2 regions of the Pseudomonas sp. B22129 genome follow, and region 1 is predicted to be linked to the other one. Evidence: predicted binding sites of a transcription regulator. Region 1 holds the regulator's gene; the other holds the start of a gene.
What was found. Region 1 encodes FliA, which starts transcription of late flagellar genes. Its sites were predicted from a motif close to CTAAAGTTTNNNNNNNNNNNGCCGNTAA; they were not measured.

Region 1 (14,842 bases):
GAGCTGATGAAGCTCAACTTCTCTTTGCCCCGCGAAGTATTGCTCAGCCCTGGCGCGATGGGGTTGTACCTTTTGCATTCGGGCAAAATCGCGATTCTGGCGGTGCAGCCGGTGCTGATCACCTTGCTGCTGGCGGCGTTGATCGGGCCGGTGTCTCTCGGCGGTTGGCTGTTTGCGCCGGGCAGCATGGCGCCCAAATTCAGTCGCATGAACCCCGGGCCCGGGCTCAAGCGGATGTTTTCCAGCAAGGCGTTGATTGAGCTGCTCAAGGCGCTGGCCAAATTCATCCTGATTCTGTTTGTGGCGCTGACCGTGTTGTCGTCCGACATCGACGACTTGTTGCGCATCGCCCACGAGCCGCTCGAGTCGGCGATCATTCACAGCCTGCAGCTGGTGGGTTGGAGTTCGTTGTGGATGGCCTGCGGGCTGATCATCATTGCCGCCGTGGACGCACCGATCCAGCTGTGGGAGGCCCACAAAAAACTGCTGATGACCAAGCAGGAAGTGCGCGACGAGCACAAGGATCAGGAGGGCCGGCCTGAGGTCAAGCAGCGCATTCGCCAGCTGCAGCGCGAAATGTCCCAGCGCAAGATGATGGCGGCGGTGCCCGACGCCGACGTGGTCATCACCAACCCGACCCACTACGCCGTGGCCCTCAAGTACGACCCGGAAAAGGGTGGCGCGCCGATGCTGCTGGCCAAGGGTAGTGACTTCACCGCGCTGAAAATCCGCGAAATCGCCGTGGCCAACGACATCCTGTTGCTGGAGTCGCCGGAGTTGGCGCGGTCGATCTTCTACTCCACCGATCTGGACCAGGAAATCCCTGCCGGCCTGTACCTCGCCGTGGCGCAGGTATTGGCCTATGTCTATCAAATCCGCCAATACCGCGCGGGCAAGGGCAAGCGCCCGGATCCGCTCAAGGATCTGCCGATTCCGCCGGAATTGCGCCGCGACGCCTGATTTTCTGCGTTTGAGCTACGCTCAGACCGGCAGAATTGACACCGTTCCATTCGTCTGAAACCCCGCCCTGACTGTCAATGTTGACAGTAGCCAGCGCCACCGCCTCGCGGTTCCATGACGCCAGACACCTGCGCACATGCAGTCACTAGATGCAGAGGACAGTGCCATGGAAGCAATGACAGGCACCATTAAGTCGTATGACCGGAGAACCGGCGAGGGCTTCATTGTGCTCGATGGCGAGCGCGAGCCGGTACGGCTGGACCTCAAGAGTTCGGAGGGTGTTTGGCTGAAAAAAGGCCAGCGTGTGCAATGCGCCAGAATCCACCGCCCCAAGGGTGTTTTTGCATTCGGCGTCAGGCTTATCTAACGAATTTTCGAATGAAAAGGCAGGAGGGCAGACATGGCGACCGGCACAGTGAAGTGGTTCAACGAGGCCAAGGGGTTTGGGTTTATTCTCCAGGACGACGGAGGGCCTGAGGTTTTTGTGCACTATTCGGCAATCAATGCCCATGGATTCAAAAAGCTGAGTGAGGGGCAAAAAGTCCAATTTGACGTGACTCAAGGCCAAAAAGGCCCTCAAGCCGAGAACGTGCAACCTTCCCCGCAATGATTGTTCCCACGCTCTCGCGCAGGAACGCACCCCGTGACGTTCTGCGTCACCCTTCCTGAATCAACCCCGAACCCAATGTGGGAGCTGGCTTGCCTGCGATGCAGACACCTCGGTCTTTCAGACACATCGAGTAGATGCCATCGCAGGCAAGCCAGCTTGTATGCTAGGACTTGAAGGGAGGAGGAGGGACAAAGCCAGATTCTGACTGTTGGCGCAGTACAGACCGTGGGAGATTTCGCCCCTCCTCCTTTCACCCAAGCGCCGATAAAGAATGCATCTGGCTATGACCGACGATAGGAACAAGCCTGCGCCTCTGGGTGAGCCCTTCAAGTGCTCAAAACCTTAGCCCGGAGGAAGTCACTATGGCAATGCCAGTTCCCGTCTCCAAGCCGATTGTTGGTATTGATGTCGCAAAAAATGAATTGGTGATTTATCACGCCGATCTCGATCTTTTGGAAGCAATCCCGAATACCAAAGCCGCTATCAAAAAGTGGCTGAGGGCTTTACCAGGCAGCGTTGCTATCGCCATTGAGGCCACCAACACCTACCACTTGGAGTTTGCTGATCTGGCCTATGAAGCTGGCTGCGTTATCTACATGGTCGGTGGTTATGAACTCAGTCATTACCGCAAAAGTGTGAAGGTTCGTGCCAAAACTGATGCCCTGGATGCCCAATTACTAGCACGGTATTTGCGAAAAGAAGCCGACGAGCTTCACCCCTGGACACCGCCGTCCCCTCTTTATCGCCAACTGTTAAGCCTTTTCCGCCGCCGTGCCGCCCTGGTTCAAGCTCGCGTTAGCCTGACGCAAAGCTGGGCGAATGAACCGCTGTTGAAGGCCTCTTTTGCCGAGCAAATGAAGTCGATGCAAAGACTTGAAGGATTGATCGAAAAAATGATCAGCGATCGACTGAAAGAGGCTGGGTTACTGGGCCAACTCAAACGTTGCATGAGCGTTGAAGGTATCGGTTTTTTGACCGGGGCTCGCTTGATTACCAGCTTCCAGCGAGGGGACTTTAGAAACGCGGACGCATTTATCGCTTTCTTGGGTATGGACTTGCGCGTCTCCAAGTCCGGGCAGAAAGATAATCGGCGCAGTTTAAGCAAGCGCGGCGACTCAGAAGCGCGGCGCCTTCTGCATAACGCAGCAATGGCGGCTAGCCGGACTGCAGCATGGAAGGAGTTTTACCAGGCGCAGCGGGCACGGGGATATAGCACCACTCAGGTACTGGTAATGTTGGCTCGCAAGCTTGCTCGGGTGGTATTTGCCTTGCTGAAAGGGCAAAACGAATACCAACCGAAGGTTGGTTGAGGGTTGCCCCCAACCATAGAATCTCCCACAGATGAATCGGTTACCCCTCGACGATCGTCGCCCTGAAACCAAAGTTGGAAGGCTTCTTGCAATACCGCCTTCAAGACGCCCCTCGGCGTCAAAACTTTGCTTCAAGGAACACGAGGAATACCGGTGGTAGATCGCTCTCAAATGCTCAGCACGGCCCGTGGCACCCTGACTGACCTGTCGCGGGGCAACCTGGGTGTGCCGTTGTTGTTGCTGGTGATGCTGGCAATGATGATGTTGCCGATGCCGCCGTTCCTGCTCGACGTGTTCTTCACCTTCAACATTGCCCTGTCCGTCGTGGTACTGCTGGTGTGCGTATACGCCCTGCGGCCGCTGGATTTCGCGGTGTTTCCGACCATTCTGCTGGTGGCCACCCTGCTGCGGCTGGCGTTGAACGTGGCCTCGACCCGTGTGGTCATGCTCCACGGCCAGGACGGCCACGCCGCCGCCGGCAAGGTGATCCAGGCCTTTGGTGAGGTGGTGATCGGCGGTAACTACGTGGTCGGTATCGTGGTGTTTGCGATCCTGATGATCATCAACTTCGTGGTGGTCACCAAGGGCGCCGGGCGCATTTCCGAGGTGAGCGCGCGGTTTACCCTGGATGCCATGCCCGGCAAGCAGATGGCCATCGACGCCGACCTCAACGCTGGCCTGATCGATCAGAACCAGGCCAAGTCCCGTCGCCTGGAAGTCGCCCAGGAGGCCGAGTTCTACGGTTCGATGGACGGTGCGAGCAAATTCGTGCGCGGTGACGCCATCGCCGGCCTGCTGATTTTGTTCATCAACCTCATCGGCGGCATGGCGGTCGGTATCTTCCAGCACGGCATGACCTTTGGCGATGCGGGCAAGGTGTACGCTTTGCTGACCATCGGTGACGGTTTAGTGGCGCAATTGCCATCACTGTTGTTATCTACAGCGGCGGCCATCATGGTGACCCGTGCTTCGGGCTCCGAAGACATGGGCAAGCAGATCAGCCGCCAGATGTTCGCCTCGCCAAAAGCGTTGGCTGTGGCAGCGGGCATCATGGCGATCATGGGCATCGTGCCCGGCATGCCGCACGTGTCGTTCCTGAGCATGGCGGCCATGGCGGCCGGCGCGGCCTACCTGTTCTGGCGCAAGCAAAATGCGGTGAAGGTGCTGGCGCAACAAGAGATCGCCCGCCAGCAGGATTTGCTGCCGTCTCCGGCCCGTGCCCAGGAAACCAAGGAGTTGGGCTGGGATGACGTGACCCCGATCGACATGATCGGCCTGGAAGTGGGCTACCGCCTGATTCCGCTGGTGGACCGCAACCAGGGTGGCCAACTGCTCGCGCGGATCAAGGGCGTGCGCAAAAAACTGTCGCAGGACCTGGGTTTCCTGATGCCCACCGTGCATATCCGCGACAATCTCGACCTGGCGCCCAGCGCCTATCGCCTGACGCTGATGGGCGTGATCCTGGCCGAAGCCGAGATCTACCCGGACCGCGAGCTGGCGATCAACCCCGGCCAGGTGTTCGGTACGCTTAATGGCATTACCGCCAAAGATCCGGCTTTCGGCCTGGAAGCGGTGTGGATCGAAGTCAGCCAGCGCAGCCAGGCGCAGTCCCTCGGTTACACCGTGGTGGACGCCAGCACGGTGGTCGCCACCCACCTCAACCAGATTCTGTACAAGCACTCCCACGAGCTGATCGGCCACGAGGAAGTCCAGCAATTGATGGGTTTGCTGGCCAAGGCCTCGCCAAAACTGGCCGAAGAACTGGTGCCGGGCGTGCTGTCGCTGTCGCAATTGCTCAAGGTGTTGCAAGCCTTGCTGGCCGAGCAGGTGCCCGTGCGCGACATCCGCAGCATTGCCGAGGCCATCGCCAACAATGCCGCCAAGAGTCAAGATACTGCCGCTCTGGTGGCTGCGGTGCGTGTCGGCTTGTCCCGCGCCATCGTGCAAAGCATTGTAGGCGTTGAGTCTGAGCTGCCTGTGATCACCCTGGAGCCAAGGTTGGAACAAATATTGCTCAACAGTATTCAGAAGGCCGGGCTTGGCCAGGAAGAGGGCGTTCTGCTGGAACCAAGCATGGCTGAAAAACTGCAGCGTTCGTTGATCGAAGCCGCTCAGCGTCAGGAAATGGCGGGCCACCCGGTGATTCTGCTGGTGGCAGGCCCGGTTCGAGCGATGTTGTCGCGGTTTGGTCGCCTGGCAGTTCCGAATTTGCACGTTTTGGCTTATCAGGAAATTCCTGACAACAAGCAAGTGACTATCGTCGCGACAGTAGGGCCCAACGGCTGAGGTAGTGGGTTATGCAAGTTAAGCGTTTTTTCGCCGCCGATATGCGTCAGGCCATGAAACTGGTACGTGATGAGCTGGGCGCCGATGCCGCGATTATCGGAAACCGCCGCATTGCCGGCGGTGTCGAGCTGACGGCTGCCCTGGATTACACGCCCCAGGCCTTGGCGCCGCGCGTGCCGAACATGGAGCTCGAAGACGAGCTGCGCAAGACCGCTTCGCGCATTGTCTCGGCCCAGGCTGAACTGAGCATGCGCGGCGACAGCGATGCCACCACCAATCGCCAATTGTTCGCCGGGCTGCCGCTGACGGCGTCCGAGCCTTTGGTCGAGCCAACGTTCAAAGAACCGCCACGTCCTGCTGCGCCAGCCCCGGCCGCTGCGGTTGACCAGCGCGTGTTCGATTCGATGCGCTTTGAACTCAACGGGTTGCGCGAACTGCTGGAAGTGCAGCTTGGCTCGCTGGCGTGGACCCAGCTGCAAGGCAGCAAGCCTGCACAAGCCAACCTGTGGCGCCGCCTGCAACGGATCGGCCTGTCCGGCCCATTGTCCCGCGACCTGCTGGCGCTCACCGCCGAAGTTGAAGAGCCGCGCCAGGCCTGGCGTATGCTGCTGGCCCACTTGGCGCGCATGATCGTCACCCCGGAAATCGAACCCCTGGAAGAGGGCGGTGTAATCGCCATGGTCGGCCCCGCCGGCATGGGCAAGACCACCACCCTGGCCAAGCTGGCCGCGCGTTACGTGCTTAAATACGGCGCGCAGAATATCGCGCTGGTGAGCATGGACAGCTACCGCATCGGCGCTCAGGAACAGCTCAAGACCCTGGGCCGTATCCTCAACGTGCCGGTGACCCACGTCGACCCGGGCCAGTCCCTGGCCAATGCCCTCGACCCGCTGCTGCGCAAACGCGTGGTGCTGATCGATACCGCCGGCCTGCAAGCCAGCGACCCGGCCTTGCGCATGCAACTGGAAAGCCTGGCCGGGCGTGGCATCAAATCAAAGAATTACCTGGTGCTTGCAACCACTAGCCAGAAACAGGTTCTTACCGCTGCGTACCACAGCTACAAGCGCTGCGGCCTGGCCGGTTGCATCCTGACCAAGCTCGACGAAACCGCGAGCCTGGGTGAAGTGTTGAGCCTGGCGATCAGCCATGAATTACCGGTTGCTTACCTGACTGACGGCCCGCGGATTCCGGATGATCTGCATCTGCCGCGCCGTCATCAGTTGGTCAGCCGTGCCGTCAGTGTGCAAATGCAAGAAGAGCCTAGCGAGGAAGCGATGGCTGACATGTTCGCGGACCTTTACCACAACCCGGCAAAACGGGTCGGTTGAGGGCAGTGAACACCGTGAAAAGTATCTACATCGATGGTCTGCAAGCGATTCACGCGGCCAAGCCATGTAGCCTGCGTCTAAGCAAGACAAGGTAAAGAAATAAAATGGGCAGCATGCATCCCGTACAGGTGATCGCGGTGACCGGCGGCAAAGGTGGCGTCGGGAAAACTAACGTGTCAGTGAATTTGTCCCTGGCCCTGGCAGAGCTTGGCCGTCGCGTCATGCTGCTGGATGCTGACCTGGGGTTGGCGAACGTCGACGTTTTGCTGGGGCTGACACCCAAACACACCCTCGCCGATGTGATCGAAGGCCGCTGTGAGCTGCGCGATGTGCTGCTGCAGGGGCCAGGCGGCATTCGCATCGTGCCGGCGGCGTCGGGCACCCAGAGCATGGTGCACCTGAGCCCGGCGCAGCATGCCGGCCTGATTCAGGCATTCAGCGATATCGGCGACAACCTCGACGTGCTGGTGATCGACACCGCCGCCGGGATCGGCGAGTCCGTGGTCAGCTTCGTGCGCGCGGCGCAGGAAGTGTTGCTGGTGGTGTGCGATGAACCCACCTCGATCACCGACGCTTACGCCCTGATCAAACTGCTTAACCGTGACTACGGCATGAACCGCTTCCGTGTGCTGGCCAACATGGCCCAAAGCCCGCAGGAAGGGCGCAACCTGTTCGCCAAGTTGACCAAGGTCACGGATCGCTTCCTCGATGTCGCCTTACAATACGTCGGCGCAGTTCCGTATGACGAGTGTGTGCGCAAGGCCGTGCAAAAGCAGCGTGCGGTCTATGAAGCGTTCCCTCGTTCGAAGTGCGCACTGGCGTTCAAGGCCATTGCCCAGAAGGTCGATACCTGGCCGTTGCCTGCCAACCCGCGGGGGCATCTGGAGTTTTTCGTCGAGCGTTTGGTGCATCAGACGAGCGCAGGACCGGTGCTATGACATCCAGCGGCTACAACCTTTACAAAAAGTCGGCACGTGACAGCCAGGGCGAACTGATCGAGCGCTATGCGCCCCTGGTCAAGCGCATTGCCTATCACTTGCTGGCACGCCTGCCCGCCAGCGTGCAGGTGGAAGACCTGATCCAGGCCGGCATGATCGGCCTGCTCGAAGTGTCGACCAAATACGACGCGAGCAAGGGTGCGAGTTTCGAGACATATGCGGGTATCCGCATCCGTGGCGCGATGCTCGATGAAGTGCGTAAAGGGGATTGGGCGCCGCGTTCGGTACACCGCAACACGCGAATGGTCAGTGACGCGATTCGCGCAATTGAAGCAAAAACCGGCCGTGACGCTAAAGATCATGAAGTTGCGGCCGAACTCCAATTGAGTCTCGACGATTACTACGGGATTTTGAACGATACCTTGGGCAGCCGCCTGTTCAGTTTCGACGACCTGTTGCAGGACGGCGAACACGAAGGGCTGCACGAGGACGGCGCGAGTGCACATCTCGAACCGTCGCGCGACCTGGAAGATGAACGTTTCCAGGGGGCGTTGGCGGAGGCGATTGCCAATTTGCCGGAGCGTGAGCGACTGGTGCTGGCGCTGTACTACGACGAAGAGCTGAACCTCAAGGAAATCGGTGAGGTCCTGGGGGTCAGCGAATCGCGTGTCAGCCAGCTGCATAGCCAGTGCGCAGCCCGCTTGCGGGGACGATTGGGAGAGTGGCGCGCGCGCTGACAGGCAGTGTGGGGACACTGCAGACGCTACCGCGAAGGCTTCACGTTTTCGCGGATCAGTTCCGTGGTGCCCTGGGCAGTCCTTTTTGTGTAACGCCTGTTGATTGAAATGGCGCGTCCAGGTGCTGGGCGCGTTTAAGACTGCTTGGAGGTCGAATTGGACAAGAACATGAAAATCCTCATCGTTGATGACTTCTCAACGATGCGGCGGATCATAAAAAACCTGTTGCGTGACCTTGGGTTCACCAACACGGTCGAGGCGGATGACGGCATTACGGCGATTCCGATCCTCAACAGCGGGAGCATCGACTTTCTGGTAACCGACTGGAACATGCCGGGCATGACCGGTATCGACCTGCTGCGCCACGTGCGTGCGGATGAAAAGCTGCGCAGCCTGCCTGTGCTGATGGTGACCGCTGAAGCCAAGCGTGAACAGATCATTGAAGCCGCCCAAGCCGGGGTCAACGGTTACGTGGTCAAGCCGTTCACGGCGCTGGCACTGAAAGAGAAGATCGAAAAAATCTTCGAACGCATCGGTCATTGATGCTGCCACGGGGGCGCTATGGAGCATAACGAAACGTCACAGGGAGACTTTGAGTCGACCCTGAAAAAGCATGCTCACCAGTTGGTTGAAAGCCTTGAAAAAGGCCAGTTCGGCGACGCGGTGCAGTTGATCCATGAGCTCAACCAGACCCGTGACCGCGGCCTGTATCAGGAAGTGGGCAAGCTCACACGCGAGCTGCACAGTGCGATCGTCAATTTCCAGATTGACCCGCATATGCCCCAGGCCGAAGAGATTTCGCAAATCACCGACGCGACCGAACGCCTGTCCTATGTGGTCAGGCTGACTGAAGCGGCGGCCAACCGCACCATGGACCTGGTGGAAAACGCCACGCCGCTGGTCAACGGTATGGCCAACGAAGCCCAGGCCCTGAGTGTTGACTGGGGCCGCTTCATGCGTCGGGAAGTGGGCGCTGAAGAGTTTCGTGAGCTGGCGCGTCGGGTCGACAGTTTTCTGTCGCGCAGCGAGCAGGAAAACCGCACGGTTTCCAGCAACCTCAACGACATTCTGCTGGCCCAGGATTACCAGGACCTCACCGGTCAGGTGATCAAACGCGTGACCCAACTGGTCACCGAAGTGGAAAGCAATTTGCTCAAACTGGTGCTCATGGCTGGCCAGGTCGATCGTTTTGCCGGTATTGAACATGACCGCGCGGCGATCCTCTCGGAAAAAGATCCAAAAAAACATCTCGCCAAGGGTGAAGGTCCGCAGATTCATGCCGATAAACGTGAAGACGTTGTATCCGGGCAAGACGACGTAGACGATTTGTTGTCCAGTTTAGGCTTCTAAGGAGCACCCACATGAGCTTCGGCGCCGATGAAGAAATCCTTCAGGATTTCCTTGTAGAGGCCGGCGAAATTTTAGAGCAGTTGTCCGAGCAACTGGTCGAGCTGGAAAGCCGACCGGATGATGCGAACCTGCTCAATGCAATTTTTCGCGGTTTTCACACTGTAAAAGGGGGCGCCGGCTTCCTCCAGCTCCATGAGCTGGTGGAGTGCTGCCACATCGCCGAGAACGTGTTCGACATCCTGCGCAAGGGTGAGCGCCACGTTGATTCGGAATTGATGGACGTGATTCTCGAAGCACTGGATGCAGTCAACGGCATGTTCAGCGAAGTGCGCGAACGTGCCCCGATCACCGCGGCTACCCCGGAACTGCTGGCCGCCCTGGCGCGCCTGGCAGAACCCGCCGACACCTCGACGCCGGTTGCCGTTGCAGCCCCCGCGCCGGTGGTGGAAGCCGAGCCGGATGTGACCGACAGCGAGTTCGAACAGCTGCTCAACTCCCTCAGCGCGGTCAAGGCCGAAGCTGAAGCGCCGCGTGCGCCGGTTGCTGCGCCGACCAGCGAAGACATTACCGACGCAGAATTTGAATCCCTGCTCGACCAGCTGCATGGCAAAGGCCAGTTCGCGGCTGACGCCGTGGCCCCTGCCGCAGCCACCGAAGCGCCTGCCGCTTCGGCCAACACCGACATTACCGACGACGAATTCGAAGCATTGCTCGACCAACTGCACGGCAAAGGCACGTTTGTGGCCGAAGCCTTGCCGGAAGTTGCAGCCACCGCCGCCGCGCCGGCGGCCAGCTCTGCGCCTGCACCTGCCGGCGACGGGTTGATCACCGATCACGAATTCGAAGCCCTGCTCGACGAATTGCACGGCAAAGGCAAGTTCACCGAAGTGGCCCCGGCGGCTGCGGTTGCCACGCCAGCACCGGTCGCCGCCAAAGCCGCCGCGCCAGTGGCCGCCAAGCCAGCCCCGGCACCTGCTGCGGCCCCCGCTGCGGCGCGTGCAGCTGCTGCACCGGTGGCCGAAAAACCGGCCAGTGAAGCCGAAACCACCGTGCGCGTTGATACCGCACGCCTGGACGACATCATGAACATGGTCGGCGAACTGGTGCTGGTGCGTAACCGCCTGGTGCGCCTGGGCCTGAACAGCGGCGACGAAGCCATGCAAAAGGCCGTGTCGAACCTCGATGTGGTCACCGCCGACCTGCAAACCGCGGTGATGAAAACCCGGATGCAGCCGATCAAGAAAGTCTTCGGCCGCTTCCCACGGTTGGTTCGCGACCTGGCACGCCAGCTCAAGAAAGAAATCAACCTGGAACTGGTGGGTGAAGAAACCGACCTCGACAAAAACCTGGTCGAGGCCCTGGCCGACCCGCTGGTCCACTTGGTGCGCAACGCCGTCGACCACGGCGTGGAAACCCCGGAAGAACGCGAAGCGTCGGGCAAATCGCGCAACGGCAAGGTGATTCTGGCCGCCGAGCAAGAAGGCGACCATATCCTGCTGTCGATTACTGACGACGGCAAAGGCATGGACCCGGCAATTTTGCGCAATATCGCGGTCAAGCGTGGCGTGATGGACAAGGACGCCGCCGACCGCCTGACCGACACCGAGTGCTACAACCTGATCTTCGCCCCGGGCTTCTCGACCAAGACCGAGATTTCCGACGTGTCCGGCCGTGGCGTCGGCATGGACGTGGTAAAGACCAAGATCAGCCAGCTCAACGGCTCGATCAATATCTACTCGACCAAGGGCCAGGGCTCCAAGATCGTGATCAAGGTGCCGTTGACCCTGGCGATCATGCCGACCCTGATGGTGATGCTGGGCAACCAGGCATTCGCTTTCCCGCTGGTCAACGTCAACGAAATCTTCCACCTCGACCTGTCGCGCACCAACGTGGTGGACGGCCAGGAAGTGGTGATCGTGCGCGACAAGGCGTTGCCACTGTTCTACCTCAAGCGCTGGCTGGTGGCATCGGCCAAGCATGAAGAGCAGCGCGAAGGCCATGTGGTGATTCTTTCCGTGGGCACCCAGCGTATCGGCTTTGTGGTCGATCAACTGGTGGGCCAGGAAGAAGTGGTCATCAAGCCTTTGGGCAAAATGCTGCAGGGAACCCCGGGCATGTCGGGTGCGACCATCACCGGTGACGGCCGGATCGCGCTGATTCTCGACGTCCCGAGCATGCTCAAGCGTTACGCCGCTCGGCGTATTTGATTCTGGTGGGGTAGGGCGGTTTGCCCGCCCCGCCTAACGGAGTGTTTATGGCAGTCAAGGTCCTGGTGGTGGACGATTCGGGTTTCTTCCGCCGCCGCGTCTCGGAAATTCTTTCCGCCGACCCAACGATTCAGGTGGTCGGTACGGCCACCAACGGCAAAGAGGCGATTGATCAAGCCATTGCGTTGAAGCCTGACGTGATCACCATGGACTACGAGATGCCGATGATGGATGGCATCACGGCCGTGCGGCACATCATGCAGCGCTGTCCGACTCCGGTGTTGATGTTCTCCTCGCTGACCCATGAAGGCGCCCGGGTGACCCTGGATGCGCTGGACGCGGGTGCGGTGGACTTCCTGCCGAAGAATTTCGAAGACATCTCGCGCAACCCCGAGAAGGTCAAGCAGATGCTGTGCGAGAAGGTGCACAGCATTTCGCGCAGTAACCGTCGCAGCCTGTTCAGCACACCGGCGCCAGCGCCCGTCGCGGCGCCGGCACCGACCACGTCGTCGTTTGCGCGCCCGGCACCTGCACCGGTGGCCCGCCCGGCGGTGGCGCCGGTTCGTGCGCCAGCGCCGAGCGGGCATTCCCCCGCGCCCAAACGCAAAGCCTACAAACTGGTGGCTATCGGTACTTCCACCGGCGGCCCGGTGGCCCTGCAACGCGTGCTGACCCAATTGCCGGCCAACTTCCCTGCGCCCATCGTCTTGGTGCAGCACATGCCTGCCGCGTTCACCAAGGCTTTCGCCGAGCGGTTGGACAAGCTGTGCCGCATCAGCGTCAAAGAGGCCGAGGACGGCGACATCCTGCGCCCTGGCCTGGCGTTGCTGGCCCCGGGTGGCAAGCAGATGATGGTGGATGGCCGTGGGGCGATCAAAATCCTGCCCGGCGATGAACGCCTGAACTACAAGCCGTGCGTGGATATCACCTTTGGTTCGGCGGCCAAGTCCTACGGCGACAAAGTTCTGGCGGTGGTGCTCACCGGCATGGGCGCTGATGGCCGTGAAGGCGCGCGCCTGCTCAAGCAGGGCGGCAGCGCGATCTGGGCCCAGGACGAAGCCAGCTGTGTGATCTATGGCATGCCCATGGCCATCGTCAAGGCTGACCTGGCCGACGCCGTGTACAGCCTGGACGACATCGGCAAACATCTGGTGGAGGCCTGCCTCTGATGGATGTATTGAGCCTGATCGGCATCATCATGGCGTTTGTCGCGATCATTGGCGGCAACTACCTCGAAGGCGGCCACCTCGGTGCGCTGGCCAACGGCCCGGCAGCGCTGATCGTAATCGGCGGCACCGTGGGCGCTGCGCTGTTGCAGTCGCCCTTGAGCTCCTTCAAGCGCGCCATGCAGATTCTGGTGTGGATCATTTTCCCGCCGCGCGTGGATTTGCCCGGCGGCATCGACCGCGTGGTCAACTGGAGCCTCACCGCGCGCAAGGAAGGCCTGCTGGGCCTGGAAGGCGTGGCCGATGCCGAACCCGACAGCTACGCGCGCAAAGGCCTGCAGTTGCTGGTGGACGGCGCGGAGCCGGAAGCGATTCGCAGCATCCTGGAAGTCGACTTTTATACCCAGGAAAGCCGCGACATCAACGCTGCCAAAGTCTTTGAAAGCATGGGCGGCTATGCGCCGACCATCGGCATCATCGGTGCGGTGATGGGTTTGATCCACGTGATGGGCAACCTCGGCGATCCGTCGCAGTTGGGCAGCGGCATTGCGGTGGCCTTCGTCGCGACGATCTACGGCGTGGCCAGTGCCAACCTGCTGCTGTTGCCGGTGGCCAGCAAGTTGAAGTCGATTGCGATGCGCCAGTCGCGTTACCGCGAGATGTTGCTCGAGGGCATTTTGTCGATTGCCGAGGGTGAGAACCCGCGCTCCATCGAATTGAAGCTTCAGGGCTTCATGGATTGATGATGGGTATCGAATTGTGGCGAACTGCGCTGTTGTGGCGAGCGAGCTTGCTCGCGCTGGGCTGCGCAGCAGCCCCAAAACAGGCGACCCGGTTTCGGCAGGAGAGCGGTGGTGAGTTCGTTGGGGGCGCTTCGCACCCCAGCGCGAGCAAGCTCGCTCGCCACAACAAGCTCGCTCACCACAGTGGGCACTACGCCCAAAAATGGGGGGAGGTTCTATGAGCCGTCGCCGTCGCGAGCCTGAAGAGCACGTCAACCACGAGCGCTGGCTGGTGTCCTACGCGGACTTCATCACGTTGCTGTTCGCGTTTTTCGTGGTGATGTACTCCATCTCGTCGATCAACGAAGGCAAGTACAAGATCATTTCCCAAGCGTTGGTGGGCGTGTTCAACGATACCGACCGCGCGCTCAAACCCATCCCGATCGGTGACGAGCGGCCCAAGACCGTGACCCCGGCCAAGCCGCTGGTCAACGACAGCGACGAAACCGCCGCCGGCATCGGTGGCACCAGCGACCCGCTGAAAAGCATCGCCGATGACATCAGCGCCGCGTTTGGTGACCTGATCAAGTCCAACCAGATGACCGTGCGAGGCAATGAGCTGTGGGTGGAGATCGAGTTGAACTCCAGCCTGCTGTTCGCCAGTGCCGATGCGATGCCGAGCGATCAGGCGTTCACCATCATCGACAAGGTGGCGGCGATCCTCAAACCGTTTGAAAACCCGGTGCACGTAGAAGGCTTTACCGACAATTTCCCGATCAGTACCGCGCAGTACCCGACCAACTGGGAATTGTCTTCGGCGCGTGCCGCGAGCATTGTGCGCATGCTTGCCATGCAGGGCGTAAACCCCGGGCGCCTGGCGTCGGTGGGCTATGGTGAATTCCAGCCGGTGGCCAATAACGCCACCGCTGAGGGCCGCGCGCGCAACCGTCGCGTGGTGCTGGTGGTCTCGCGTAACCTGGATGTACGCCGCAGCCTGACCGGCACCGGCACGGCGAATGCAACGCCGGATGCGGCGTTGAAGCGGGCTGGCACACAAACTGCACCGCCAACCGTTAAGCCGTCGGTTCGTCAGAGTGCCGTCAATTCTCCGTCACCGGCTCAATAACTTATGCACTGTCTCGGTCGCGCCAATGCCTGCCGGGAGGAACCAACCGAATGAGAGTCTGGGCAGTTGCCAATCAAAAAGGTGGGGTCGGCAAGACCACCA
Region 2 (14,842 bases), 1.2 Mb from region 1:
GCATTTGTTGAATCAGGGCGCCCGCTGGATTTCCTGCACGGATGCCGACAGCCGGGTCGCCCCCGATTGGCTGGTGGCGCAATTGGCGCTGGGCGTCGATGCCGTGTGCGGCACGGTCACCGTCGACGCGTGGAGTGAGGGTTTCGATCCGGCCGCACAAATTCGCTATCACCAGGCGTACCAGGCATGCGACGGCCACCGCCATGTCCATGGAGCCAACCTGGGCGTGAGTGCCGGGGCCTATGTGCAGGCCGGCGGGTTCGAGCCGCTGGCCTGTCATGAAGATGTGCAACTGGTGCGTGACCTGGAACGCTGCGGTGCATCGATCGCCTGGAGCCATACGCCACAAGTCATCACCAGCGCCCGCCTGGATTGCCGGGCGGAAGGCGGCTTTGGTGATTATTTAAAGAGCCTGATGCACGCGACCTGAAAAATCCACATTTCACGATGTAAGAGCGCTACATCCTTGTCTATGCTGACAGTGCCTTGCTGGCAATCCAGGACTGGAGTGCCGCGCCTCACCGCAGCGGAGCCTGTGGTGATTACAAGAGAGTCGTCCCGTCAACGGGGCACGACCCGCATCAATCGACAAGGATGTGACACCCATGAAACCTGCCTCCCTGAGCGAGGGCCGTCGCGGCCCCGCGCAAATCTGGAACAGTGCACCGCAGCTGGCGCAAATCCCCGCTATCACGCCCACCTCGCTGGTACCTGCGGGTGCCCGCGTGGTAGTCATCGCGCCGCATCCGGGCGATGAGGTGCTCGCCTGTGGCGGGCTGCTGCAAATACTCAGCACCCTGAACCATCCGCTGCTGCTGATTTCGATCACCGACGGCAGCGCCAGCCACCCGGGGTCCAACGCCTGGCCCGCGAGCCGCCTGAGCGTTATCCGCCCTCAGGAAAGCGCTGAAGCCCTGCGCCGCCTTGGCATGCCCTTGCACAGCCTGAAGTGGATTCGCGGCGGGTTTTGCGACGATGCACTGGCGGCCAGCGAGCAGCCCATGAGCCAATTCATCGCGCGCTACCTGCTGCCCGGCGACACGGTCTTTACCACCTGGCGCAACGACGGCAATGACGACCACGATGCAGTGGGCCGCGCCAGCGCCAAAGCCTGCAGCCTGATCGGCGCACGCTTGCATGAACTGCCGATCTGGGCCTGGCACTGGCCTGCACGTGAGGGGGCAATTATCCCCTGGCAGCGCGCGCGCAAAGTGCGCCTGGACACCTGGAGCGTGGCGCGCAAGCTGCACGCCACCCACGCCTACGCCAGCCAGTTGGTCGGCGACCCGGCGATTGGCCTGGCGCCGAGGCTCGCCCACGAGTTGCTGGAGCGCATGCGCGAGCCCTACGAGATTGTGTTTTCGTAGAAGGCTGGCGCCTGTGTATCGCAGTGTGTACAGCGGCCATTGCGATACACAGCGTTTAACCCGGGCCCTTTGCTGAAACACACCCGATACACCGCAGCGGTCAACTGAGGGCCAGGCACACACCACGCCCCAGGAGGCTCGCCATGCACACCCCGTTGAACCGCCGCTCCACTTTTCTGGCTTTTGCGCTGCTGCAGTTCGGTGTCATCGGCGCCGCCAGTGCCGAAATGCCCGAGATCAATATTCCAGCCGTCGCCAGCCATTCCTCGTTCGGCGCGCTCAAGCACGTCAAGGCCGGCGTGCTGGATGTGGCCTACGCTGAAACGGGGCCAGCTGACGGCCAGGTGGTCATCCTGCTGCATGGCTGGCCCTACGATATCGACAGCTACGCCAGCGTTGCTCCGCTGCTGGCCGCCAAGGGCTACCGCGTGCTGATCCCGTATGCGCGGGGCTACGGTGGCACGCGGTTTCTGTCGGACAAAACCCTGCGTAATGGCGAGCCTGCGGCACTGGCCCAGGATGTGATCGATTTTATGGACGCACTGAACATCAAGCAGGCCGTGCTCGGCGGCTACGATTGGGGCGCCCGCTCGGCAGATATTGTCTCGGCACTGTGGCCGCAAAGGGTGAAGGCGCTGGTATACGTCAGCGGCTATTTGATCGGCAACCAGGCCGCAGGCAAAAACCCTTTGCCGCCCAAGGCTGAGTTGCAGTGGTGGTACCAGTTCTATTTCGCCACCGAGCGCGGCGCCGCAGGGTACCAGAAAAACACGCGCGATTTTGCCAGGCTGATCTGGCAAACCGCTTCGCCGAAATGGGCCTTCGACGATGCCACCTTTGAACGCAGCGCCAAGGGCCTGGACAATCCGGATCACGTGGCCATCACCGTGTTCAACTACCGCTGGCGCCTGGGGCTGGTACAGGGTGAAACCCGCTATGACGCGCTGGAACAGAAGCTTGCGTTATCACCCTCCATTGGCGTGCCCACCCTCACGCTGGAAGGCGACGCCAACGGCGCCCCGCACCCGCAGCCCGAAGACTATGCCAAGCGCTTCACCGGCAAGTATGAATTTCGGCTGATCAGCGGCGGCATCGGCCACAACCTGCCGCAGGAAGCGCCGGCGGCGTTTGCAAAAGCGGTGATTGACGCCGACCACCTGTAAAGGGAGCCGACTGTACAAGCGGTCAGGGGTGGGAGGCTCACTCGATCAGGGCGTCACGGGTGACATGGCGTCCTGCCTCAAGCACTCGCGCGTTAAAACTCTGCCGAAGGTACGACAGCCGTAAAACACGCAAAGCCTCAAGTCCCATTCAATGATGCCGATACTCTATTACCTTGCCCAACGGTGGCACGCCCCATGCTTTGTTCCAGGTTCGACCACATGGAGTACGAGTGAATGCCCGTCCGCACGCGTTTTATGGAGCACTACCGCAAGGCCGACCGCATCATGCTGGCGTTGATCTGGCTGATGTTTGTGTTCTCGCTGGGCCTGGCGTTCTGGCACGACACGTTGATTCAAGCCGTGATCGTCGGGGGCGGCACCAGTGTGGTGCTGACAATGCTGTACCGCGCTCTTGGTGGCACGCGCGTGATGCGCTGTTTGCTCGGTGCCGGGCTGATGGTCATGGCCGCCCTGCACATCAACCAGGCGCAAGGCGTGATCGAATCGCACTTCGGCATCTTCGCGTTGCTGGCCGTGCTGACGTTTTATCGCGACTGGCTGCCGATACTGGTGGCAGCGGCGACGATCGCTGTGCACCACGTGGTGTTTCATGCTTTGCAACACCAAGGTTTTCCAGTGTTTGTGATGGAGCATCACGGCGGCTGGGCCATGGTGTTCGTGCATGCGTTTTACGTGGTGATGGAGACGGTCGCCCTGCTCTACCTGGCCATTCATAGCCAGCGCGAAGCGGTCGAGAGCCAGGAAATGCTCGAGAAGATGCTCGCCGTGACCTCGCAATTCACCGCGCAAACCGCCACAGGCGAAGGCAAGGCGCATGTGTCCCTGGCCAAACGTTTCGACCACTTCCTGGAACAACTGACCCACTTGATCGACGGCGTTGCCCGCGACTCCCACGGCCTCGGCCAATTGGGCCAGGAACTGGCCAGCGCCAGCGGCACCCTGGAAACCGGCGCGCGCCATCAACTGGCCGAAATCACCCAGATGACCGGCTCCATGCAGCGCATGGAGGACGCCATGGGCCACATCACCTTGCATGTCGAGCAAGCGGTGGAACACGCGGGCAAGGCCAGCCAGCAAATCGAGCGGGGCCAGGAAAGCGTCGGTCGCGCCCAGGTAGAAATCACTCAACTGGCCGCCCGCATCAGCGGCACCCACCAGACCGTGCAAGGCCTGGCAGTGCAAGCCGAGCAAATCGGCTCGGTACTCGAAGTGATCAGCAGCATCGCCAACCAGACCAACTTGCTCGCCCTCAACGCAGCCATCGAAGCCGCCCGTGCCGGGGAACAGGGCCGTGGTTTTGCCGTGGTCGCCGATGAAGTGCGCAGCCTGGCCCAGCGCACGGCGGTCTCCACCCAGGAGATCAAGCAAATCATCGAGGGTTTACAGCAAGGCAGCCGCCAGGCCGTGGAAGCCATGCACGACAGCCAGCAAGGCGTTGAGCGCTGCGTGCAAGACAGCCAATTGGCAGTCGATATGTTGCAAGCGGTAGGCAGCGACATTGCGCACATCGACAGGCTCAATGGGCGAATTGTCACCACTACCCGCGAGCAATCCACGGCGAACCTGGAGATTGTCGGGCGGTTGCAGGCGGTGCAGAGCATTGCGCAAAGCACCGCCGATGATGTGGGCACCCTGGCCCGCAGCAGCGAGCGCCTGCCGCCGATTGCGGTGCGCCTGGATGCGTTGGGGCGCAGGTTTCACCCCTAGCGCTTAAACGTCCAGGAACATGACATCGTGCATTTTGTAGCGGTCGATGTAGGGGCCGGCCAGTTGCCCGATATACGCACCGGTCCAGCGTTGCAGCGCCACACGCCACTGGCCATCGTTGTTGTACATCAGCACATTGGCGTTGAAGTTGCCCGAGTCGTAGAACACATCGGTAATGATCAGCCGCTGTACGTCACCGGCGGCGCGTACGTTGGTGTACTCCTGGGCCAGCCGGCCCGGCTGGACGTGATACACCTTCAAGCCCAGCGGGGTTGCATCGATCACCAGGGTGCAGCCGCTCAATTCAGCGGTGAACATCAGCCCGTCCGGCACCCCCATGGGCCGGGGCCGCAAGGGCATGATGATGTTTCCACCCTGGGGTAACCATCGCGCGGAAATGGGCGACTCACCGCCGACCATCTCCAAGGCCGGCGCGTTCTCGATCCTGATCGGTTCCTTGCGAAAGGACCAGGTGGAACCTGCGCGCACCAGATCAAAGCTGAAAATCCCGCCTTCGGAGAGAAACACCGGCACCGGCGCGAGCCGCGTCAAAAAGCCGGTCATCAACACGTTGTCGGTGAGGTACTTTTCGGGGTTTACGCGAAACGCCTGGTTCTGACCATTGCTCATTGCACATACTCTTCGGAATGTATGGGGGCACTGAGTCAGAAAACGTTTCACGAGAGCGGAATATTCCCCCTGCGCTGTCAGTTCGGTAAAAGCCCCAGCAGCTTGGCGCGCATCCTCGCCAGGGCATAGACCGTACGCGTGCGAGGCAGCGGCGCCCCGACCCTGTCCGCCACGCCTACCAGCGCACCCAGGATGGCTTCGATTTCCACCGGCCGTTGGCCTTCGACGTCTTGCAGCATGGAGGTTTTGACCTTGCCAAGTTTGCGGGTGATGGCGATGCGCTGCGTGGGATCGATTTCGGGCGAAAGGCCCAGCCGCCTGCCCAGTTCCAGCACCTCGTCCATCATCTCGACACACACGGCATGCACGAACGGGTCGTCGATCAGCTCATCGGTGGTGCCGCCCACCAGCAGGCTGACCGGGTTGAAGCAGGCGTTTCCGAGGAGCTTGAGCCATATCTGTTCGCGCACGTTTTCGTCGGCGTGAGCATCAAAACCTGCATCATGAAACGCCTTGGCGAGGGTCTCGGCGCGTGCACTCAAGCCGCCGGCCGGCTCGCCGAACACCAGCCGGTTCCCGGACATGTGCTTGATCACGCCAGGGCTGAGTACCGCACAGGAAGGAAAGACCACGCAGCCGATCACCGCGCGGGCAGGAATGCCCTGTTCGATCACGCCCCCCGGATCGACAGCCTCCAGGCGCAAGCCCGCCAACGCCTGCGTCGTCTGCAGGAAGTACCACCATGGCAGACCGTTAATGGCAGGCACGACCACTGTATCCGGACCAACAAGCGCTTTGGCATGGGTCACGGCGGCAGCTAACGCGGGTGCCTTGACGGCGAAGATCACCAAGTCTTGAGCGCCCAGCTCTTCGGGATTGGATGTCGCATGCAAACGGGCAATCAACACATCCTCGCCGGAGTGCAATTGCAGCCCCTGCTCGCGGATGGCCTCCAGCGTTGCGCCGCGTGCGACCACACTCACCTCGTGCCCGGCAGCAAACAACTTGCACGCCAGAAAGCCGCCAATGGCCCCGGCACCTACAACGGTTACTCGCATGGTCGCTCCTTAAAATACTTCAGTGGTGGTGTCAGGCAAATACTCCCTCAATGCGATCGTGACTGCACGCGCTGAAACCGGACAGCCCACAACTTTTGACACACTCGGTTGTTTCGCTGCGTTAAATCCTGAATACTTGTTGATAATGGTTCTCATAATCACTCTCAACAATGGACTTGTCATGCCCGCTTTCCCTTCCCCGCTACGCGCCTTCACCCCTTCTCGCGATCTTCTGGCCATGGCAATCTGCATGGCCAGCCTGGCCCCGGCTTTTGCCGATGACAGCAGCATTCAGGAAAACCCACAACGCACGACACTGGAACTGGGCGCCACCGAAATCACCACCCGTCAGCAACTGGGCAGCACCACCGAAGGCTCCGACTCCTACACCACCGGCTCGATGTCGACGGCCACCAAACTGCCTCTCACCCTGCGTGAGACGCCACAGGCCGTGACCGTCATCACGCGCCAGCGCATGGACGACCAGGCCATGACCAGCATCAACGATGTGGTCAAGGCGACGCCCGGGCTGTTCCTGAATTTTTCCAGTGGCCCTGGCCGGCAGTCCTACACCTCACGTGGGTTCGACATCGACAATCTGATGTACGACGGCATTCCAACCGGCTACAACGGCGTTTCGGTGGGCGCGCAGCCCAACCTGGCGATGTTTGATCGCGTTGAAATCGTACGCGGCGCCACCGGCCTGGTGACCGGTGCCGGCAACCCTTCGGCCGCGATCAACATGATTCGCAAACGGCCGCTGGATGAACAGAAAGTCACCCTGACCGGCGCCGCCGGCAGTTGGGATGACTACCGTGGCGAGCTCGACGCCTCCAGCCCACTCAACGACAGTGGCACGCTGCGCGGCCGGGTGGTCACGTCTTACCGCGACAGCAACAGCTTCATCGACAAGGCAAAGGAGGATCACGGACTGTTCTATGCGGTTACGGAAGCCGATCTGAGCGAAGATACGACGCTTACCCTCGGTTTTTCGAATCAGAAGGACAAAACCAACTACTTCTGGGGCTCTTCAATGGTCGGCCAGGACGGCCATCACCTGAACCTGCCGCGCTCCTACAACCCGGGTACCCCCTGGGAAAACAAAGACCAGGAGATCAACACGGTCTTCGCTGAATTGCGCCAGCGCCTGGCCAATGACTGGAACCTCCAGATCAACGCCAACTACGCCGAACAGGACGCCTTGTTCTCCGGTTCCTACCAATCGCGCTGGGTCAACAACACACTGGCACGCACCGTCTACCAGGCGTCCTACGACGAGAATCAAGCGGGCGTGGACGCCTTCGCCAGCGGCCCGTTCCAGGCGTTCGGGCGTACCCACGAACTGGTGGTCGGCGCGAGCAAGCGCATCTACGACATGACCACCCACAACTACAGCCCGTACGACCTGAACTGGCCGCTCAGCGCCGGCAAACCCAATTTCACCCATACCAATAACCAGCGCGAAGTCACCACCCAGGACGGCGTTTATGTCACCACGCGCCTGAGCCTGGCCGACCCGTTGAAGCTGATCCTCGGTGCGCGCCTGGACTGGTACGACTATGACAACCGCGATGGCGACGGCGACTACAAGGTCACCCGCAACCTTACCCGTTACGCCGGCCTGATCTATGAGCTGGACGACCACCATTCGGTCTACGTCAGCTACAGCGACATCTTCACCCCGCAGAGCGATAAAGACACCTCGGGCACCCCGCTCAAACCCATCGTCGGCAAAAACTATGAGGTCGGTATCAAGGGCGAATACCTGGGTGGCGCACTGAACGCGAGCGTGGCGCTGTTCCGCGTGGACCAGGAAAACCGTGCGGTAGCGGTGGTCGTGCCGAATTGCCCACAGGCATCGTGCGCCGAGGCCTCCGGCGAGATCCGCAGCCAGGGCATCGACTTTGAACTGCAAGGCGCTTTGACCGAAAACTGGCAGGTGGGCGGTGGCTACACCTACGCCCGTACCCACACCATCAAGGACGCCGCCAACCCGCAGAACGTCAACAAGCAGTTCGACACCGACACGCCCGAGCATCTGTTCAAACTGACCACCCGCTACAACTTCCAGGGCCCACTGGAAAAACTGCGCGTGGGCGGCAACGTTTCCTGGCAGAGCCGCATGTACAACGACCTCAGCCTGGCTGACGGCAGTAAATACCGGCTGCAACAAGGTGGCTACGCCGTCACCGACTTGATGGCTGGCTACCAGGTAAACCAACACCTGGACCTGCAACTCAACGCCAACAACGTCTTCGACCGCCGCTACTACCAGGCCATCTCCAACTCGGTGAGTTATGGCGGTGATTCCTACGGCGCTCCACGCAACATGATGGTGACGGCCAAATACAGTTTCTGAGTGTTCATCGGCGACATCTGCGTTGCGGTGCGTGCGCTGTAACGCAACTCCCTCTATCCTCGACACTCTCAGTCCGACAGAGCCCGGAGCCGCCATGGACCTCGCCACCCTCGCCCTTTTCCTCCCCGCCTGCTTCGCCCTGAACATGGCGCCCGGCCCGAACAACCTGTTGTCGGTGAGCAACGCCACCCGTTACGGCTACCGCACTTCCTGCCTGGCGGGTCTAGGCCGCCTGCTCGCCTTCGCCGGCATGATCGCCCTCGCCTCCGCGGGCCTGGCGGTGGTGCTGCAAACGTCGGAGTTGTTGTTCTACGGAATCAAGATTCTGGGGGCGGCCTATCTGTTTTACCTGGCGTTTCAACTGTGGCGGGCCAACCCGCAGGCGCAAGCGGAAAAGAACACGGCCAAAGCCGGATTATGGGCGTTGGCACGGCAGGAGTTTCTGGTGGCGGCGGGCAACCCGAAAGCCATCCTGATCTTCACCGCCTTCCTCCCGCAATTCGTGGTACCCGGCCAACCCATCACGCCGCAATTCGCCGTGCTCGGCGCCTTGTTCCTGATACTGGAATGGATCGCCATCAGCGCCTACGCCTACATGGGCCTGCACATGCGTCGCTGGTTTGCCGAGCCAAGTGGCAAGCGGATCTTCAATCGCTGCTGCGCGGGGTTGCTGTCGGCAGCGGCGACGGTGTTATTGATGGCGCGCAGGGCCTGATTGCCACCCTGCTCAGGCCTGAACCACCCGATACGCACACCGCCGCGCGCCCAGCTGTATATGCTCCACGCGCTCCACCTTCGCCCGCAGCACCTGCTCAAACACCTGCAATTCCGCGCGGCAAAAACCTTGGCAGGCGGTGGCTGCCGCGCAGATCGGGCAGTGGTTTTCCACCAGGATCAGGGCGCCATCCGGCTGTTCGCTCCATTCGGCCATGTAGCCTTCGCGGGTGCGCAATGCGGCCAGGCGTTCTACCCGCGCCTTCAACTCGGTGATGCCTTCCATCTCTCGCTCATACAGCGCCTGGGTCTGGCGTTCGCGCACGTCGATCAAGCGGTCGATGGCCTCCTCGCCGAAGGTCTCGCGCACGGTCTGCAGCAATTGCATCGTCAGTTCCGAATGGCTGTCCGGAAACCGTGCATGGCCCTGCGCCGTCAGTTGCCACACCTGGGTCGGGCGCCCGACGCCACGCGCTTGCGAGCTGGCGTGAACCAGGCCACTGGCGGCCAACTTCACCAACTGCTGGCGCGCCGCTTCCCCGCTGGTGCCCAGGAATACGCCCATATCGCTGGCCAGTTGCGGCCCTCGGGTTTTGAGCAGGTGCAGCACGCGGTCCGCCGGGGATGCTGGTGAATATTCCAAGTCATTTCTTGACAAAATAAAACGCCCCGCCTCAATATTCAAAGCAATAGCTTGGTAAATTAACTCAAGCCTGACGCTCATGCAATTCGCCGCGCGCCAGATGGCGCAAGCACTACAAGGAATCGTTGATGCACACCCAAGACAGCAGTTGGAGCGAGTTGCTCCGTGGCAAGAACGGCACCCGTTCTTTGGCCCTTTCAGGCGGCATCGCGCTGTATGCCACCAATACCTACATCGCGACGACGATTCTGCCGTCGGTGGTTGCAGAAATCGGTGGCCTGGCGTTGTACGCCTGGAGCACCACGTTGTATGTGGTGGCCTCGATCCTCGGCTCTGCCCTCACCTCACGGCTGCTGCAACGCACAGGCCCACGACAGGCGTATGCCGTTGCGACCGTCATCTTCATGGTCGGCGTGCTGATCTGCGCCGTGGCACCGAGCATGCCGGTGATGCTGGCGGGGCGTTCGATTCAGGGGCTGGGCGGCGGCATGTTGCTCGCGCTCTGCTACTCAATGATTCAACTGGTATTCGAAGAACGCCTGTGGCCGCGCGCGATGGCGTTGGTCTCGGGCATGTGGGGGGTGGCGACGCTGGTCGGCCCGGCAGTCGGTGGCGTGTTCGCCGAGATGGACGCCTGGCGCTTCGCCTTCGGTTCGATGGTGCCGGTGAGCCTGGCCTACATCGTGCTCACCTGCCGGGCGTTGCCTCCCCGCGACGCAACAGCCACGGCAAGCGCACCGTTACCGGTGCCGCAATTGGTGTTGCTGGCCGCCGCCGTGCTGGCGGTCTGCGCGGGCAGTGTCTCGTCGCTGCCCAGCTGGAACCTGCTGGGCATCGGCGCCTGCGCCGTGCTGGTGGCGCTGCTGATTCGCCAGGAATCCCGGGCTACGGTACGCCTGCTGCCTCGGGATGCGTTGAAGTTCAGCACCCCGCTTTGCGCGCTGTACGCCACCACCTGCCTGCTGGTGATCGGCATGAGCAGCGAGATTTTCATGCCGTATTTCCTGCAACACCTGCACGGTCAGTCGCCGTTGATTGCCGGCTATATGGCCGCGCTGATGGCGGCTGGCTGGACCGTATCGGAAATCCTCAGCTCCGGCTGGACCGGGCGCCGCGCCCACTATGCCATCCTCGCGGGGCCGCTGTTTATTGTGGCGGGCCTGGTGCTGCTGGCAGTCACCACACCGTCGGCCAGCGTCGGTGAATGGTCGCGCCTGGCGCCTATTTGCCTGGGGTTGTTCATGGTCGGTTTCGGCATCGGCCTGGGCTGGCCGCATCTGCTCACACGCATCCTGCAAGTGGCTTCGGCCCAGGACAAGGACACCGCCGCGTCGTCGATAACCACCCTGCAACTGTTCGCGATGGCGCTGGGCGCCGCGCTGGCCGGTGTGATCTCGAACATGGCCGGTATCAACGACCCGCTGGGCAATGAAGGCGCCAGCCATGCAGCACGCTGGCTGTTTGCGCTGTTCGTTCTTGCGCCGATGCTGGCGTGGGTGATGGCACTGCGCGCCACGCGTTCCACCACCCGCGCCGATAAGCTGGCCGCCACTTAAGCGCCGTATCACGCCGTCTGGTTGAACACCATCATCATCAAATCCGGCCGCCCCTCGACCAGAAAGTTGGAAAACTCAAGGGTGATCGGCCCCAGGTGAGGATGGTTCAAGTGCTTGAGGCCACCTTCGTATCCGGCCACGTCATTGCTGCGCCAGAAATGATCGAAGTCGGGGCTGATGCAGGAAAGCTCCTGCACCAGTGCATCGATTTCGTGCGACGGCCCCAGGCGCGCGGCGTCGGCGCGAAAGGCATTCACCACCAGACGGGCCACGGCGTGCCAATCGGCTTGCACGCCGCGCACGTCGGGGTCAGTGAACAGCAACCGCAGGATATTGCGCCGTTCGGGCGGCAATTGGCCGTAATCCTTGAGCACAAGCGTCGCCTGATGGTTCCAGGCGACCACGTCCCAGGCCGCCGTGCGCACAATAGCCGGCGTCGTGATGCTGTCCAGCACCCGTTGCAGGCGCGGAGTCACTTCATCGCCGCCCGTTATGCGGGTTTCCGGCGGATGACCAAACGCGAGTATCCACAAATGCTCACGCTCCGGCGCCGTCAGGCGCAGCCCTGCCGTAATGCGGTTCAGCACCTCCCGCGACGGCGCGCCGCCACGCCCCTGTTCCAGCCAGGTGTACCAGGTGGGGCTGATGTGGGCGAGTTGGGCGACCTCTTCGCGACGCAACCCGGCCGTTCGGCGGCGCCCGGTCACGAAGCCGAAAGACACGGGATCGAGGCGTAAACGGCACGCCCGCAGGAAATCACCCAAGGGGTTATCGGAAAGTGTGGTCATCGCTAGCCTGTTGGAATCTATACCCTGATAAAGCCACTACTTTTGTAGCAGTGCGCCTGGCCTGATGCTGCCTCCTGAATTTACTTCAGGAGTGCTGATATGCGTATCTTTGTTACCGGAGCAAACGGCTTTATTGGTTCACGCGTGGTGTCGGACCTGCTTGCCGATGGGCATCAGGTTACAGGCCTGGTGCGTTCGGATGCCAGCGCCCAGGTACTGGAGGCCAAAGGCGCACACGCTCAACGCGGCACATTGGAAGACCCGCACGCCTGGGTGAGCGCCCTTGAGCCCTGCGATGCCGTGATTCACACCGCCTTTGATCATGACTTCAACCATTTCGTCGCCAACTGCGAAAAAGAGCGCCGGGTGATCAGCGCCATGGGCGCGGTACTGCAAGGCAGCCAGCGCCCTTTGATCATCACTTCCGGGACCGGTATGGGCCACAACGGCGGTGATGACCTGGCGCGGGAGGACGTGTTCAATGCCGCGCACCCTAATCCGCGTGTCGCCTCGGAACTCGAAGGCAACCGCCAACTGGAGGCCGGCATTGATGTACGCGTGGTGCGCTTGCCTCAGGTTCACGACACCGTACGCCAGGGGTTGATCACCTATTACGTTGCACTGGCCCGGGAAAAAGGCGTAGCGGCCTACATCAACGAGGGGGCGAACTGCTTTTCGGCGGCCCACGTCACTGATGTAGCGCAGTTGTATGTCAGCGTTCTCGAGCGCGGTGAGCGCGGTGCGCGTTATCACGCGGTGGCAGAGCAAGGCGTGAGCTCGCGCCAGATTGCCGAGGTGGTGGCCAAAGGTCTGGGCATTTCCACGGTGTCGCTCAAAACTGAAGAGTCTGCAGCGCACTTCGGTTGGTTTGCCATGTTCGCCGGGGTCGACCTGCGCGCCAGCAGCGAATGGACGCGCCACCAGCTGAACTGGCGGCCCGAGGGGCCAGGTCTGCTCGATGACCTGCGTGCCATGGATTACTCGAGTGAGGCGCCACACGGGTGATATAACGACCCTCCCGAACACCGGGCGCGCACGGCGCCCGAACCCAGGAGAACGTTGATGACCCGAAACGAACTCGCCGACTTCTATCACGGCTACATTGATTGCCTGAACCACCAGGCCTGGGGCAGCCTCGGCCACTTCGTCCATGCGCACGTGACCTACAACGGCAGCACCGTTGGCCTCGAAGGCTATCGCGCCATGCTGGAGCGCGACTTTCGTGAAATCCCCGACCTGGTGTTTCGCATCCAGTTGCTGGTCGCCGACCCGCCCACGGTTGCCAGCCGCCTGAATTTCCACGTCACCCCACGCGGTGAGTTTTTCGGCCTGCCGATCAACGGCAAGACCGTCACCTTCGATGAAAACGTTTTCTACGAACTCGTCGACGGGAAAATCGCGCACGTTTGGTCCGTGATCGACAAGGCGGCGATTGAACAACAGCTTTTCTGCCGAGCCAAGTCTGGCGCTCATCTAAACTCCACGCACCCATCAACTGTGGAGCCTGGAAATGAACCCTAAAAATACCCTGTGCCTCTGGTACAACGGCACCGCCCTTGAGGCCGCCACGTTCTACGCCCAAACCTTCCCGGACAGCGCCGTAAAGGCCGTGCACCACGCACCGGGGGATTTCCCGGCCGGCAAACAGGGCGACGTGTTGACCGTCGAATTCACCGTCGTGGGCATCCCCTGCCTTGGGCTGAACGCCGGGCCGGCGTTCCCGCCTACCGAAGCGTTTTCGTTCCAGATAGCCACGGACGATCAGGCCGAAACCGACCGGTACTGGAACGCCATCATCGACAACGGAGGCCAGCCGAGTGCCTGCGGCTGGTGCAAGGACAAGTGGGGCCTGTCCTGGCAAATTTCCCCCCGCGTATTGACCGACGCGGTCACTCACCCGAACCCTGCCGTTGCCAAACGCGCATTCGACGCCATGATGACCATGACCAAAATTGACATTGCCGCCATTGAAGCCGCCGTGGCCGGGCGCTGAATCTACCAATGAGCTAATGAAGATCCAATGTGGGAGCTGGCTTGCCTGCGAAGAGGGTGGCATTGCCAACAGAGATGTCGCCTGAACCACCGCTTTCGCTGGCAAGCCGCTCCCACAACAACCTGTGTTCTGTCATCCTTGCCGCTCCCCGTTGTCGAACGCGAGCTGCCCGCCCATGAACCACGGCGTCAAACTTGAACCGCGCACTGTCCCGGCTCCCCACTCGATCAGCGCCGAGGCCCGGGCCACGCTCGATCGCCTGGTCAACGCCGATGGCGTACCTTTCAACGCGCTGCACGCCCTGCCCGCCCCCGAGGACCACGACGGCTGGCGGCGCCTGCAAGCAGCCGTCGACCAAAACTACGCCAGCGCCAACGCCGGGCAGGCGGGCCTCCTGCGCGCCAGCCTGCAGACCCTGACGGTGGAAAACGCTACGGTGCATGTGGCCACGCCGCCGGAAGGCTCAGACTTTGCCTATATCGACCTGCATGGCGGCGCGCTGGTGTTCGGCGGTGGTGAAAACTGCCGCATCGCCGCCGGAAAACAGGCCGACCTGCACAATGTGATCGGTTACGGCGTGGATTACCGCATGCCGCCCGATCATCCTTACCCCGCCGCCCTGGACGACTGCATGGCCATCTACCGCCATGTACTCAAGCGTCACGCGCCGAACCATATTGTGATCGGCGGACGTTCGGCGGGCGGTAACCTGGCGGCCGCCATGGTCCTGCGCGCCCGTGACGAAGGCTTGCCATTGCCGGCGGCGCTGGTGCTGTTGTCGCCGGAAGTGGACTTGACCGAATCGGGCGACAGCTTCCAGGTCAACCGCACTGTAGACGTAGT

Region 2: a site for FliA is predicted at 2,667-2,694, ahead of AB4P94_RS20945 (methyl-accepting chemotaxis protein). Genes of this name have one in related genera too.

What each region holds. Positions count from the first base shown of each region.
Region 1 covers NZ_CP162592.1:3,324,409-3,339,250, forward strand. Annotated here, with positions in the region: gene flhB (flagellar biosynthesis protein FlhB) at 1-960, shown strand, start outside; gene AB4P94_RS15310 (cold-shock protein) at 1,127-1,327, shown strand; gene AB4P94_RS15315 (cold-shock protein) at 1,361-1,570, shown strand; gene AB4P94_RS15320 (IS110 family transposase) at 1,933-2,880, shown strand; gene flhA (flagellar biosynthesis protein FlhA) at 3,052-5,166, shown strand; gene flhF (flagellar biosynthesis protein FlhF) at 5,178-6,494, shown strand; gene fleN (flagellar synthesis regulator FleN) at 6,599-7,432, shown strand; gene fliA (RNA polymerase sigma factor FliA) at 7,429-8,169, shown strand; gene AB4P94_RS15345 (chemotaxis response regulator CheY) at 8,338-8,712, shown strand; gene AB4P94_RS15350 (protein phosphatase CheZ) at 8,731-9,519, shown strand; gene AB4P94_RS15355 (chemotaxis protein CheA) at 9,531-11,726, shown strand; gene AB4P94_RS15360 (chemotaxis response regulator protein-glutamate methylesterase) at 11,774-12,895, shown strand; gene AB4P94_RS15365 (flagellar motor protein) at 12,895-13,635, shown strand; gene motD (flagellar motor protein MotD) at 13,853-14,740, shown strand; gene AB4P94_RS15375 (ParA family protein) at 14,791-14,842, shown strand, end outside.
Region 2 covers NZ_CP162592.1:4,523,442-4,538,283, reverse strand. Annotated here, with positions in the region: gene AB4P94_RS20960 (glycosyltransferase) at 1-430, shown strand, start outside; gene AB4P94_RS20955 (PIG-L deacetylase family protein) at 606-1,367, shown strand; gene AB4P94_RS20950 (alpha/beta fold hydrolase) at 1,511-2,530, shown strand; gene AB4P94_RS20945 (methyl-accepting chemotaxis protein) at 2,765-4,258, shown strand; gene AB4P94_RS20940 (hypothetical protein) at 4,262-4,888, opposite strand; gene AB4P94_RS20935 (2-dehydropantoate 2-reductase) at 4,966-5,946, opposite strand; gene AB4P94_RS20930 (TonB-dependent siderophore receptor) at 6,128-8,305, shown strand; gene AB4P94_RS20925 (LysE family translocator) at 8,400-9,020, shown strand; gene AB4P94_RS20920 (helix-turn-helix transcriptional regulator) at 9,033-9,662, opposite strand; gene AB4P94_RS20915 (MFS transporter) at 9,791-11,218, shown strand; gene AB4P94_RS20910 (helix-turn-helix transcriptional regulator) at 11,227-12,006, opposite strand; gene AB4P94_RS20905 (SDR family oxidoreductase) at 12,106-13,011, shown strand; gene AB4P94_RS20900 (ester cyclase) at 13,069-13,527, shown strand; gene AB4P94_RS20895 (VOC family protein) at 13,517-13,999, shown strand; gene AB4P94_RS20890 (alpha/beta hydrolase) at 14,175-14,842, shown strand, end outside.